DNA from 4 places in the Alkaliphilus crotonatoxidans genome. Region 1 is predicted to be linked to each of the others. Evidence: riboswitches for the same ligand, from Rfam matches in the RefSeq annotation. Region 1 holds a riboswitch; each other region holds the start of a gene.
The links. A riboswitch is a leader RNA that binds a small molecule or an ion and turns the genes downstream of it on or off. The one in region 1 is predicted to bind cobalamin.

Region 1 (3,212 bases):
CAACAACATTGCTGGCCCCTTCTATGGCAGACGCTACCCTTTCCCTCAAATTTTCCAGGGGCTTGGCCTCTACTGTAAATCTAACCGTCTGAAACCTGGGGGTTTGGGGGTCATTTGTGTCATAAATCCCTAGATCGTATTCTCCGGGAGCCATATCCTCGGGAATCGATATTTCATGATCGACCTTTCCCTCCAGATCGGTTGTTACGGGAATGTCTATCCAGCGATCTGATGGAGTTTCATAAATATCACTGGTGTCGGGGAGGAAAATTCCTAATCCGTAATCCTCATTGGGGTTTCCGTAAACACTGGCCGTTACGGTATCCCCAGGATAGACTGTCACTGTGCTTAGTTCAAGGGTTACATTGCTGAGGGCAGTATCGGCGTAGGCTGTCAGGGGGCCATTGCCAAAGATATTCAAGCCCTGGGGTATAAATAGATTTCCCAACACCATGGCCAACATGATTAAAAAGGAAATCGTTCTTTTATGCCTTATTCTCATTACAAACTCATCTCCTAGCTTATTGATAATATGAGCAAATTTATTTGCCCCTGAATTTTGTTACTTTACAACTGAATTAAAACGACTTTAATTATTTAATATTGTGATTGGCTTTCTCCATGATTTGACATGTTGTATTCCATCGGCTTCACTGCCTGAGGTATAATAGCTGTCCTGTACATATACGTAGCATTCCGTATCTGCCGTAACGCTGGGCAGGGTGATTGTTGCCTTCCCTTTATTGGCTCCGCTTGTGGCTGTTGTGCTTGAAGCAAGGATTGCTCCATCGGATACCCGCTCAACCACAACGGTGGCACTGCCTAATTCTTCAAAGGGGCTTATTGTCCAATTCCATAGGTCAGTAAAGATTTGTCCCTTTACAGTAACATCAAAGGAGCTGTTTTCGTTATAGGTTGAATTAATGCTGCTGTAATTGCTTAAGCAGGTATAATAGGTATACTCAGGCAGGGCATAATACCAACTTATTTTATCCCCATCATTTAGGGTATAGCTTGCTGCCCCAACACTTGGCAACTCATCTAATGTAGGAGAAGCCGATTGATCATTTGTATCCCATACTCTATACATCCAGCCTCCGAAGAATGAACTGGGATAATCCTGATCAGTTTGTCCTGCAACGGCGCTTACATAGCCACCGGATTCCGTATAGCTGATTGAATTGTCTGTGGCTGCTTCTTCAAAGGCATCCATTACTGTGAATCCTGTTGTATCAGTTAGCACAACCTCATATTCATCTAAAATTTCTCCGTTCCCGTCATGATAGCCTTGTATTCTAATTGTGACAGTTTTAGAAGCTGCAAAGGCTGTAGCTGAAAACATCATAGATATAATCATCACTAGGGTTACTATAATTGATAATTTTTTAATCGATCTTCTCATTATTAACCACCTCACATAAGAATTTTGTATCCTTCAGGGGCAAATAAAATTGCTTTATTGATCGAATCCTATTAAATTTTAACAAAATAAAACCTCTCAACTTGAATCATTAAGAGGTTTTTTAGCATTTTTAATCCTTATGTCATGCCTGTCAATATGTAAACCATACATTGCAGCATGCATCTTAAAACACCCCCCATCGACCGTAGAGTAAAATGGTGCATACAAAACAGGCAGGTCTTCTGGCTCAAGCGTCATCATCCTTACAACCTTCCCATGTTACCAGTGGTATTCTGTAAGGACTCCTCTTTTACAGCGGCGGGACCACGTGGGATTTTCACCCAACTTCCCTTTTCACCAATTAATAATTACTTCCCATAAAAAACCATAATTGGCACCTGTTTCAGCTATTCAGTTTTCACATACATTATATCTTATAAAATATGACTTGTCATGTAAAAATTTCCTTTTAAGGCCTATTCTTTAATACAGTCAATAAAAAAGCCTTAGATTAATTCTTTCTTAGGAATTAACTAAGGCTTTTTCAGAGAGATAGAGATAGCTTCTTTTCATTATAAAAATATAAACTAAGTTAAGTTTATATTTTATTACTAATTAATTGATAATTGATGCCCTGTAATTTCTAGTGAGTAATTGGCTGAATCATCTGCTCCATAAACGCCTATATAATAAGTACCGGTAGGTGGATTAGATAGGCTAAAGTGTTCTTGGGGTATAGCTTTATTTTCTTTTATCCAATAGGTTGATGGCGCCCCTTGATAAGGGTCATCGCCTGGTGCCCATATAACTATGTCAAGATTTTCTTCATTTTCATCTAATACTATCATGGTGACATTCAAATCTGCTTCTCCAGAATTAACACCTATAGGGTACAAAACTACCTTTCCGTACGAAACGTATCCATCAGGTATACATATATATGTTCGATAAGTATTGAAAGAGCCTGAGCCTTGGGCTGCATTCTTAATGGAATCATATGCCAGTATTCTTCCATTGCCATAGTTCTTATCGTAACCTATTTCACCCATATCTGTTCCACTAAACCTTATTGTAGTTGATTGTCCCAGAGAATATGCTGCATCATACATAAGTGCATAAACGCCTGAAAGCATAGGCGCAGACATTGAAGTACCTGATTTTACTGTATACTCACTACCTGTGTTAGCTGCTGCCGCCCTTATATTATACCCTGGAAGTACAACGTAAGGACCGTTGTTATAGGATACATTTCTATCAGTCCCACGGGAGGAACTTTCTGATAAGCCCCATCCCCCTTCATAAGGGTCTTTAATATTCCCCACAGAAGTAGAAGTATATTTAGCGTAAGTCGATAAAGTGTCATAATATGGTGGTTTATTACCATCATTACCTGCTGAAACAAAGACTGGAACTCCTTGGGCATCGATTTCATTAATCACCTCAATTATCTCTTTTCTCGCTTCGTAGGAAGCACTAGTCCCAATACTCATATTAACAACATTAATACCATATGTATCTAAATTTTGAAGAATCCATCTTAATCCTCTTAATGTATCTGCAGGATTTCCCTTCTTCCCAGCCTCAGGCAAAGTTTTTATTCCTACAAGGGCTGCCCCCGGGGCAACTCCTTCCTGAATTCCTGGATCTCCTTCTCCAGTGCCAGCTGCAATACTAGCAACGTGGGTACCATGTCCATGATCATCATAAGGATCAAGTTCACCGTTAACAGCATCATACCAACCAATTACTTTGCCTCCATCTAAGTCAACGTGTTCAGCATCAATTCCTGTGTCCATAACAGCAATTACAA
Region 2 (3,212 bases), on a different contig from region 1:
TTAAAACTAATCTGGGGGTTTCAATGTATATCATCTTGTACCTCCTGAACAATTTAATCATTATTTAAAGCTGTACTTTTATATTAGCATATAGATAAACCTTCATTTCTGATAATAAGCAACATTCCACAGGCCAAAGACCTTTCCCTTACTTTCGCACCACGCAGGGAAGGATAGGCGGGTTTGTTCTCGGTTATATGCTTCCCATGCTTCAATCAGACTGTCGTAATATTGGCATGTTTCAGCTATATTATCTTTACGTGGCCCTTCTCTTAGGCTTTTTATTAGCTTAAATACCTTTCTTAAGGAGTCTTTGGCCTTTTCTATTTCACCGATAAATAAACTCTCAGATAAATGATGGATTTGATAAAATGTTACAATTTATTAAATTTCACCAGCATATCTAGCCATGAGAAAGTCTATTGTACGCTCAACATTTTTTAGATTCAGCCATATTTGATGGTTCTATTGATTATTATTTAACAACCTTATTATGTGAAAACAAGTGAAATTTTCATTTATGGTTAATAAATTCCAGTGTATTTCAACCCTTACCAGCTCCTCAATATATCTTTCCACCGGAATAACAATCTACCATGCTATAACTTTCAGCATAGTGTAGAAGTCATGGAAGCTTAAGTGAAATGGCATTGGTCATTGAAAACCCCATAGTATATTGAGGCTATATGACTTAAAGGTATTGCTGTTTTAACATTTTTAAACTGTAGTAATTCTATATTTCTCCAATGCCTTCTTTAAAGGTAACCATATGATTAATCATGTGACATGCTGCTTCAATAATTGGAAAGACCAGGGCCGCCCCAGAGCCTTCTCCCAAACATAAATCCATGTAGATCATCGGCTGAAGACCTAATAACTGGGAGGCTTTTTTACCACCTATTTCTGCTGATGCATGGGATGGTATCAAATAGTCCTTTACTTTTGGGGCAATTGCTGTGGCTATTAGTGCTGCTGCACTTGAGATATAACCATCCACCACAACCGGTATTCTATTGGCCGCTGCTGCCAGCATGACCCCCGCCATTCCTCCAATTTCAAGACCGCCAACCTTAGCCAGTACATCAATACCATCCGATGGATCAGGTCGGTTTAAAGCAATGGCCTTTTCTATTACTTTGGCCTTGTGCTCAACTCCACCTTCACCAGTTCCAGATCCTCTTCCTGTAATCTCGGTAGGGTTAATTCCTCCAAAGACTGCTACAATTGCAGTACTGGCAGTAGTATTACCGATGCCCATTTCACCGGTTCCCAATAGATTAACTCCCTTTTTAATTTCATCAGTAGCGATTTCAATTCCCACTTCCAAGGATTTTATGGCTTCTTTCCGGGTCATGGCAGGCCCCTTGGTCATATTATCTGTTCCATATTTTATTTTTCTCGCAATTAAACCACTGTTTCGTTCCAGATCTGCCTTTACCCCTACATCTACAGCAACTATTTTGGCCCCTGAAGCCTTTCCCAAGGCGCATACGCCAGTAACTCCTTTGGTAAAGTTCATCGTTTGTATAGCTGTAATTACCTGGGGATTACCAGCCACCCCTTCTTCATACACCCCATGATCCGCCGCCATTACGATAATTGCTTTGTTATCCACTATAGGGTGGATATTTTTGGTAATACCTGCCAGCTGCACCGCTAAATCTTCTAATCGCCCCAGACTCTTTGGCGGTTTAATTAGGTTGTCCACCCTTGTTCTAGCCTTTTCCATCATTTCTTTGTCCAGCGATTCAATCATACCAATGGTCTTTTGCAACAGATTCATAAAATCCTCTCCCTTGTTGAAATTTTATATGGAGTTCTCTTTAATTTAATTATTATAAGTGAGAACTTTTCTATCAATTTAAAAAATAAAAGTCTACAGCTTATTGAAATCACAATAAACTGTAGACTTTTCCATCATCCACGTTTCATAAAGTATATAGGCAGGTCTCCTGACTCTGGTTCTTTGCTCACTGAGCCTTCCCAGATAAATATCCGGTGGCGTTTTTCAGTAAAGCTCCCCATCACAGTGGTGGGTCCGTTGAAGATTTACACTTCATTCCCTATTCTCCTCAAAAGAGGCACCTATTACTTTCTTTTTATTTTTCATCTATATCATATAACATATGGAATTTATCGTCAATGGATATTGATATCAGCTGTAATAGATCATCTAGTCGTTCTCCTGGGCTGATCCCTTTGAGCAATTATCCATTTCAAGATTTGTGGTTGTATTATATTTGAAGTGATAGCGTCCTGAGCCTACCTCTAAGGGCCTTGCCTTTTCTGGAAGGACTATTTCTGCGGTTGTATTTGGCGGAATAATAATATCAATTGTAATTTTTCCATTGCAACATTCCCAAGAAACACTGATGAGTCCATACATTGTTTCCAGGGTCCCCTTTGCAGAAGTAAGGCCCTTTATAAAGGTCGGCGCTATTCTTATTCTCTTGTATCCAACATCTAGCAGCTGAATTCCTGCAACCCTTTGATATAACCAGTCACCTATGACACCATATGCATAATGGTTAAAGGAATTCATACCCGATTCTTCAAAGCTGCCATCGGGCAGCATGGAATTCCATCGTTCCCATATGGTTGTGGCGCCTTTCTTTACTGCATATAGCCACGATGGATAGTCATCCTTAAGAAGCAGCTCTCCCGCTATTTCATGAAGGCCATTTTCTGATAATGTATGACACAAATAGGATGTGCCTATGAAACCGGTAACAAGGTGATTTTTATGGTCAGCCAGGTTATTTTTTAAGGATGTAATGATTCTGTTTCTGTATTCCTTTTTAGCCAGGTTAAAATATAAGGCTAGGACACAGGCTGTCTGTGTTTCACTCACTAAACGTCCTGTTTTCGTAATGTATTCATCATTAAAGGCATTTAAAATATTATTGTACAGCTCGTAATACTTTTTATAATCCCCTTCCTTTCCAAGCAATTTTGCCGCTTTAAATACAATCTCTGTTGAATAGGCGTAAAAGGCAGAAGCTACCAGGTATATGTCCGTTACCCCTGTTCTGTTACTCCCTTCCTCTTTATCGAGTCCTAACCAGTCTCCATACTGGAATCCTGTCTGCCATAAATAGCCTTCTGACCTGGATTGAATATAATCAACCCAGCCCTTCATGCTCTCGTACTGATCCTCTAAGAATTTTAGATCTCCATACACCTGATACATTGTCCAGGGGATAATTGTAGCA
Region 3 (3,212 bases), on a different contig from region 1:
GTAGCAGGCAGGCCTGATTAAGGCAATTAGGAAAGGAATAGGGTAGGGTTATGAAGCCATTTACAAAAATTCTTCGACTAGTCCTAATTCTTGCACTAGCCCTGGGGGTTTATCTTCTTTTTACAAATGGCCTGGGTGGCCGTTCTGTAGATATAAAAAAGCTGCAAAACCTGGTGGAATCCTTTGGTATGTGGGGGGTAGCGGTATTTGTTATTCTATCCTCCATTAGACCCTTTCTGTTTATTCCCAGTCCGGTTCTATTTGTACTGGGAGGGGTGCTTTATGGAGGTTTGATAGGAAGTATTCTAAGCCTAGTGGGGCTTTTGACGGGTGCCTCCCTTTGCCGTTATTTTGCCGGGCGGTTTCAAAAATTTTTTGTCAGGATTATTGGAAAGCATCACAGGGATAAGCTGGAGGAATTGGGTGGAGAAAAGGTGGTAAAAAAACTGTTTATGATGAGGGTAACCCCAGGCTTTCCCTTTGACCCCATAAGCTACGGTGCAGGCCTGGCAGGAATTAACTACTCTCAATTTTTATTGGGAACGGCTTTGGGAAGTACCCCTAAGGTATTTTTATATACTTTTTTAGGTGACGGTATTGATGAAATATTTTCCATTAAAACCCTTGCAGTTTTTATTATTTTAATCCTTTTAGCCTGTCTGCCACTGTTGTTAGATAAAAGACCGGCCGAGTATTTAAACCATAATTAGATTGTATCAAGATACAGTTAAAAAAAACTTGGTATAGGACATTTAATTTGATATAGTTATAACGAAACAGAAAATAAAAAATATAGATCATTTTTAAATAGGTTTAACATCAAATCGATGTTATGAAAAAGGGAAGTTGGGTGAAAATCCCACGCGGTCCCGCCGCTGTAAAGAGGAGCTTCTTCTTAGTAACCACTGGGAAACCGGGAAGGAAGAAGAAGTAATGAATCTGAGCCAGAAGACCTGCCTATTTAACAATAACATCAATTCTACGGGTCATAGAAGGTGTTCTGGTATTAAATGATGAAAGCATACCCCTTGACCCAGTTCAAGGGGTTTATTAATGGATAAGAGGAAAAGGTGATTAAAAATGAACTTAGTGGTTTTTGGGGTTACCCACAAAAGCTCTACCATTGGCCTTAGAGAGAAGGTGGCTTTTACAAAGTCAAAGCTTGAAAGGGCCTATGAGGCCTTTAATCAGGATCCCTTTATTAAAGAGGCCATTATTATTTCAACCTGTAACCGAAGCGAAGTCTTCGCTTTGGTAGCGGATTCCTCACGGGCCTGTGAATATTTCAAAGGCTTTTATCAAGACTTTTTTAAGCTTACTGAAATAGAGCTGAAGGGCCAATATCATTTTTTAGACGGAAAATTAGTAGTTACATATTTGTATAATGTCTGCTGCGGCTTCGACTCCCTGGTGCTGGGGGAAGATCAAATCCTGGGGCAGGTGAAGGAAGCCTACTATTTTGGCATGGAGGAGGGAAGCAGCGGCAAGGTATTAAATAGACTTTTTCTTGAAGCCATTTCCACCGCCAAGGAGATTAAAGCCAAAACGGGAATATCAAACAATCCCCTGTCTATTAGCACCATTGCAGTGAAACAAATTGAGCGGCAGGTAGGGAGCTTAACCGATAAGCGGGTGTTGGTAATTGGCTTTGGCAAAATGAGTCGGATTGCCATAGAAAATTTAATAGATAAAAATATTAAGGAAATTTACCTATGCAACCGAACCAGGGAAACTGTTGAAAAACTTCAAAAAAGCTATCAACAAATTCAATATTGCCCCTTTGAGGAACGCTACCACCTGATTAACAAGGTAGATGTAATTATCAGTGCCACAGGGGCCCCCCATTACGTACTGAGGCAGGAGGCCTTTCAAAAAAGCTATAAAGGCAAAGGCTCATTATGTATAGTGGATATTGCCCTGCCCCGGGATGTTGAGCCTTCCATAGGCGAAATAAAAGGAGTCACGCTATTTCATATTGATCAATTAAATGAGATTGCAAAGGAGAGCATGGCCTTTCGAAAGCAATGCGTTGGGGAAGCAGCCCAATCGATTCAAGAGGCCGTGGAGGAATATTGTAATTGGTATCGATGTCTGCCCATCTATTCAAGAATCGAAGCTATAAAAAGCTATAGCGACCGGTTAACCCAGGAGGAATTGGAAAGGCTCTTTAAAAAGCTTCCCCATGTGGAGGACCGAGATAAAGGGCAAATAGAACAGGTCGTCAAGAGCCTAATTAAAAAAATCTGGAGAAGGCCGATTCTACAAATGAAAAATGCCGGTATCGGGGGACGGGGCGAAGAGGTTGCCGCCATTGTAGACGAGCTTTTTGATTTCCATAATACCAAAAATTGATGGGGGAATGAATATGTACTATCCAATCATGCTCCAGCTTGCCGGTCGACGCTGTACCGTTGTGGGGGGCGGAAGGGTGGCCGAACGAAAAATAAATTCCCTGCTCCAGCATGGAGGCCAGGTGACTGTCATTAGCCCCAAATTGACCCCGCATCTTCTGACCTTAGCACAAGGGGGTAAAATTCAATGGCAGAAAAGATTCTATGAAAAGGGGCTTTTAAGGGGCAGCGAGCTAATCATTACAGCCACCGATGATCCCTTGGTCAGTCAAGCCTGCTGTGAGGAAGCCCGGGCCCTGGGCATTATGATTAATGTGGTGGACATGCCGGAAAGGGGAGATTTTATTATACCCGCCATCCACCGGCAAAACAGCCTTACCTTTGCCGTTTCAACGGAGGGGAAAAGTCCCCTGCTGTCCCGGGCCATTGTTGCCGAATTAGCTCAGCGGTATGGCAAAGACCATGGTCATTTAGTGGATATATTGGGAAAGATCCGTGAAAGGGCCCAATTAGAAATAAAAGATTCCGTAAAACGAAAGGAACTATATGAAATTTTAGTACAGGCTGGTCTTACGGGAACAGCAGACCTCTGGGAAATCTACGAGGCATTTAAATATAAAGAGGGTGAAGAAAATGAGAACCATTAGAATTGGCTCCCGGGCCAGTCAACTGGCCTTGGCCCAGGCAGCAATTATTGTAGAGCAATTGAGGGAGCATTTTCCGCAGCACCAATATGAAGTCATTAAAATCAAGACCATGGGTGATAAAATACTGGACAAAACCCTTGATAAAATAGGTGGTAAGGGCCTGTTTGTCAAAGAAATACAAAATGCGCTCCTTGAAAATCGAATTGACCTGGCT
Region 4 (3,212 bases), on a different contig from region 1:
GAGACCTTTCCGATAAATGCATTACCTAATCCACTTTTTCTTCCATAGACTGCACCATGGCACCCGAAGGCCAGGGCCAGTCTTCCCATGATGGGCATATGAACAAGGGCTATCATCAAGTCTGACCCCTTAAGCAATATCAAGGCCGCAGCCTTAAGGATCAGCACCATCACAATGGCCAGTAATCCATTGGTACCCAGCCTGCTGTCCTTCATAATATCCAAAATCTGCTCCCGGGGGCGATTGCTGTAAAAACCGTCGAAGGTATCACCCAGACCATCTAAATGAAGGCCACCGGTCAAGACGATATAAAGGCTTAGGGTTAACAATATCCCAAGGGCCGATGGAAAGAGGTATGAAAACACGCTGTAGGCCAACAGATTGATCGCTCCCAGCAGCAGGCCCACCCAGGGAAAAAAAATAATTCCCCGATGAAAGGATTCATCTAAAGGAAGGTCCTTGACAATGGTGATTCGGGTCAAAAATTGCAAAATCCCAATGAAACGGCCCATCAGCTTTCAATTCCCTTCCTGGCGTAAATGCCCTGTTGAAAGGGGTGCTTAATCAGCTTCATCTCGGTTACATAATCAGCCCTTTCCACCAGCTCTGGGGGCGCATTTCGGCCTGTTAGAATTAATTCTACATGATGAGGCTTCGACTCAATCAAGTCTAAAATGACATCAACAGTAAGGATTTTATGATTAAGTACAGCCATAATTTCATCTAATATGATTAAATTATAGTGCTCTTCCTTCAAATGGCCTTCTATGATCTTCATTCCCTCCATAATTCCCTGCTGAACCTGTTTTTTTTCTATCTCGTTCATCTGAAAATAAAATTTGTTTGCCTTAATAAAGCGAATGATATCAAAATTAGGTATTTTTTCAATACTGTATAGCTCACCTGTATCATCACCCTTAAGAAATTGAGCCATTAATACCCGAAAGCCCGATCCCGAGGTTCTGATCCCCTGCCCCAGGGCAGCAGTCGTTTTTCCCTTTCCATCGCCGGTGTAAATATGAATTAAGCCCTTTTCCAATTTTTTTGTAAGCATATATTTCACTCCTCATTTTATTTTTAATGGGAGACCACAAACCGTTAAATAAACCTCATGGGCCTGGGAAGCCAGGTATTGATTTACTCTGCCTGCTATATCCCGAAAGGCCCTGGCCATAGGGTAGCCCGGTACGATGCCGAAGCCCACCTCGTTGGTAACCAGCACGACAGTGGCATCAGTATTTTTTGTATATTCAACAACCCTTACAAATTGATCCATTATTTTTCCTTCTATTTCATTGATCCTTAAGGGCTTTACCTTATCCCAATGGGGTTCATAATCCATCATTAGGTTTGTAATCATAATGGTCACACAATCCAATATGATTCCCTTCATGCAGGTTCCACTGAGGGCCAGCGCCCGATCCAATTCCCTATAGGCCTCCAGCGTTTGCCACCCCTGGGGACGGCTGGCTTGATGTTTTTTGATTCGATCCTGCATTTCCTGATCGAAGGCCTTGGCTGTGGCAACATAGAGTACCTTGTCCCCCAGCTCCCTTAAGAGACCTTCTGCAAAGGTACTTTTGCCGCTCCTGGCTCCTCCCGTTACCAAAATTAAATTTCCCATAACAATTTCCTCTTTCCTATAAATTAGAAAACCCTTACCTAAACACGACAGAGGTAAGGGCTTTTAATCAAAACCATGAAACATGCCTTCCCTCCGAAGGTAGTTTATTGCTGCGTGGCAGGTCTCCTGGCTTGTAACTCATCCTACAGGCAGCACCCTTCCCGGTTTCCCAGTGGTTTATGGCTGCCTTAGTCATTACTTACAGTAGCGGGGGCTGCAGTGGAATTTCACCACTTTCCCTATTAAGCTATTGTTTGCACCAACACAAGATATTAAATTCAAGTTAATCATACCAGAAACAACTATTTTTATCAATCTATTTTTCCGCCTCTAAATAGAAGCTGGCAAAGGGTCTATGGCCTAACCCTGATGCTTCGCCGGTATATTCTTTTTCTACCTCTCGTCCCAATACCAAAAGATTAATAGTTTGAATCTTGCTCCCTTGTATATATAAGTTATATTCACCGTAGGGAACGTTGCGAATGGCAATCCAATGGAAATCTCCCTCGTGCTCCTGAATCATATGGTCATAGCTGCTCTTGATTCCATCGGTATCATAGACTAATATGGTTTGCTGTCCTCTGGTCAGGGTAAACTCAATCGGTCCATTAAAAAGCAGGTGCAGGGTTTCTTCTTCCTCATGATAACTGTCAACCACTTGAACCCCATAGCCCTGAGAAATTGGGTTCAGGGCTTCCATCAGAATGCCATGATGGCTGCCGGGCAGTACATTGCCTATTCCTTTATCCAATGATGCACTGGCAACCGTCACTACACCGTCTCCCTGGCCGGTTTTTAAAATTCCTGTAATCATCTCTTTTCCATAATTAAGTAACTGTTGTGGGTCGACCACCAGCTGTTCGTTGGTTTCCTTTCCTTCTCCGCAATAGCAATAAAGCTCCTCTACCCGCTCCTTTAATATAGGCAATTGACTGTTAAGGTGGTCTAACAGTGGATTTTGATATCTCATATAACTTCTGGGTACCAGCACCCATTGATCAGGTGCTGATTCATAGGTTAAGATTGGCCCATAACCATTGGAGGGAATAAGCTGTCCCAGGGCCGGGAAATTTCTATGCAGCTCGGATAAATGACTTTCTCCCATAGGGATTTTTAGAATTTTTCTAAGTATCCAAAGATACCCCCGATAGATGATTTGGAATATTGATCTTTTTTTCACTGGTACCATTCTGCCGGTAGACCATAGATAATAGGCATCCAGGGCTCCCAGATTAGGCGTGCCAATTAGAATCAGCTTGTGTACTTCATTTTGATACAGCGATCCCTGAATAAAGGCTCTTGCCACCAATCCCCCCATGCTATGGGTAATGATATCAATCGATTGATCGGGATGTTTTTTCTTAGCCTCATTAATCATAGGAATAAGGTAAGTGGGTACAATTTCTTCTATTCTCCTGCGCCAATCATAATGGCATATATGAAGATTTTGTCCCCTGCGATAGCCTAAATTTTCCAATCCCCTTATAAAGGGATCATAAATTAATCGGGCCATACCAAAGCCCCACTTTTTTTGCCCCTTCAGCATATCTCCCCCAAAGGAGCCCATTAAACCAGGAATAAAAATAAT

Region 2: linked by a shared signal. The riboswitch ahead of cobT (nicotinate-nucleotide--dimethylbenzimidazole phosphoribosyltransferase) and the one ahead of ACYQ1I_RS00015 (DUF4430 domain-containing protein) in region 1 are both predicted to bind cobalamin.
Region 3: linked by a shared signal. The riboswitch ahead of hemA (glutamyl-tRNA reductase) and the one ahead of ACYQ1I_RS00015 (DUF4430 domain-containing protein) in region 1 are both predicted to bind cobalamin.
Region 4: linked by a shared signal. The riboswitch ahead of cobU (bifunctional adenosylcobinamide kinase/adenosylcobinamide-phosphate guanylyltransferase) and the one ahead of ACYQ1I_RS00015 (DUF4430 domain-containing protein) in region 1 are both predicted to bind cobalamin.

What each region holds. Positions count from the first base shown of each region.
Region 1 covers NZ_BAAHXS010000001.1:1,528-4,739, reverse strand. The annotation lists gene ACYQ1I_RS00020 (S-layer homology domain-containing protein) at 1-502, opposite strand, end outside; gene ACYQ1I_RS00015 (DUF4430 domain-containing protein) at 590-1,402, opposite strand; cobalamin riboswitch at 1,618-1,812, opposite strand; gene ACYQ1I_RS00010 (S8 family serine peptidase) at 2,014-3,212, opposite strand, start outside.
Region 2 covers NZ_BAAHXS010000004.1:675,020-678,231, forward strand. The annotation lists gene cobT (nicotinate-nucleotide--dimethylbenzimidazole phosphoribosyltransferase) at 734-1,783, opposite strand; cobalamin riboswitch at 1,926-2,104, opposite strand; gene ACYQ1I_RS05750 (family 78 glycoside hydrolase catalytic domain) at 2,174-3,212, opposite strand, start outside.
Region 3 covers NZ_BAAHXS010000004.1:916,959-920,170, forward strand. The annotation lists gene ACYQ1I_RS06945 (TVP38/TMEM64 family protein) at 51-710, shown strand; cobalamin riboswitch at 793-975, shown strand; gene hemA (glutamyl-tRNA reductase) at 1,081-2,352, shown strand; gene ACYQ1I_RS06955 (precorrin-2 dehydrogenase/sirohydrochlorin ferrochelatase family protein) at 2,366-2,998, shown strand; gene hemC (hydroxymethylbilane synthase) at 2,985-3,212, shown strand, end outside.
Region 4 covers NZ_BAAHXS010000006.1:397,882-401,093, reverse strand. The annotation lists gene cobS (adenosylcobinamide-GDP ribazoletransferase) at 1-512, opposite strand, end outside; gene ACYQ1I_RS13945 (cob(I)yrinic acid a,c-diamide adenosyltransferase) at 512-1,054, opposite strand; gene cobU (bifunctional adenosylcobinamide kinase/adenosylcobinamide-phosphate guanylyltransferase) at 1,067-1,624, opposite strand; cobalamin riboswitch at 1,724-1,904, opposite strand; gene ACYQ1I_RS13935 (lipase family alpha/beta hydrolase) at 1,941-3,212, opposite strand, start outside.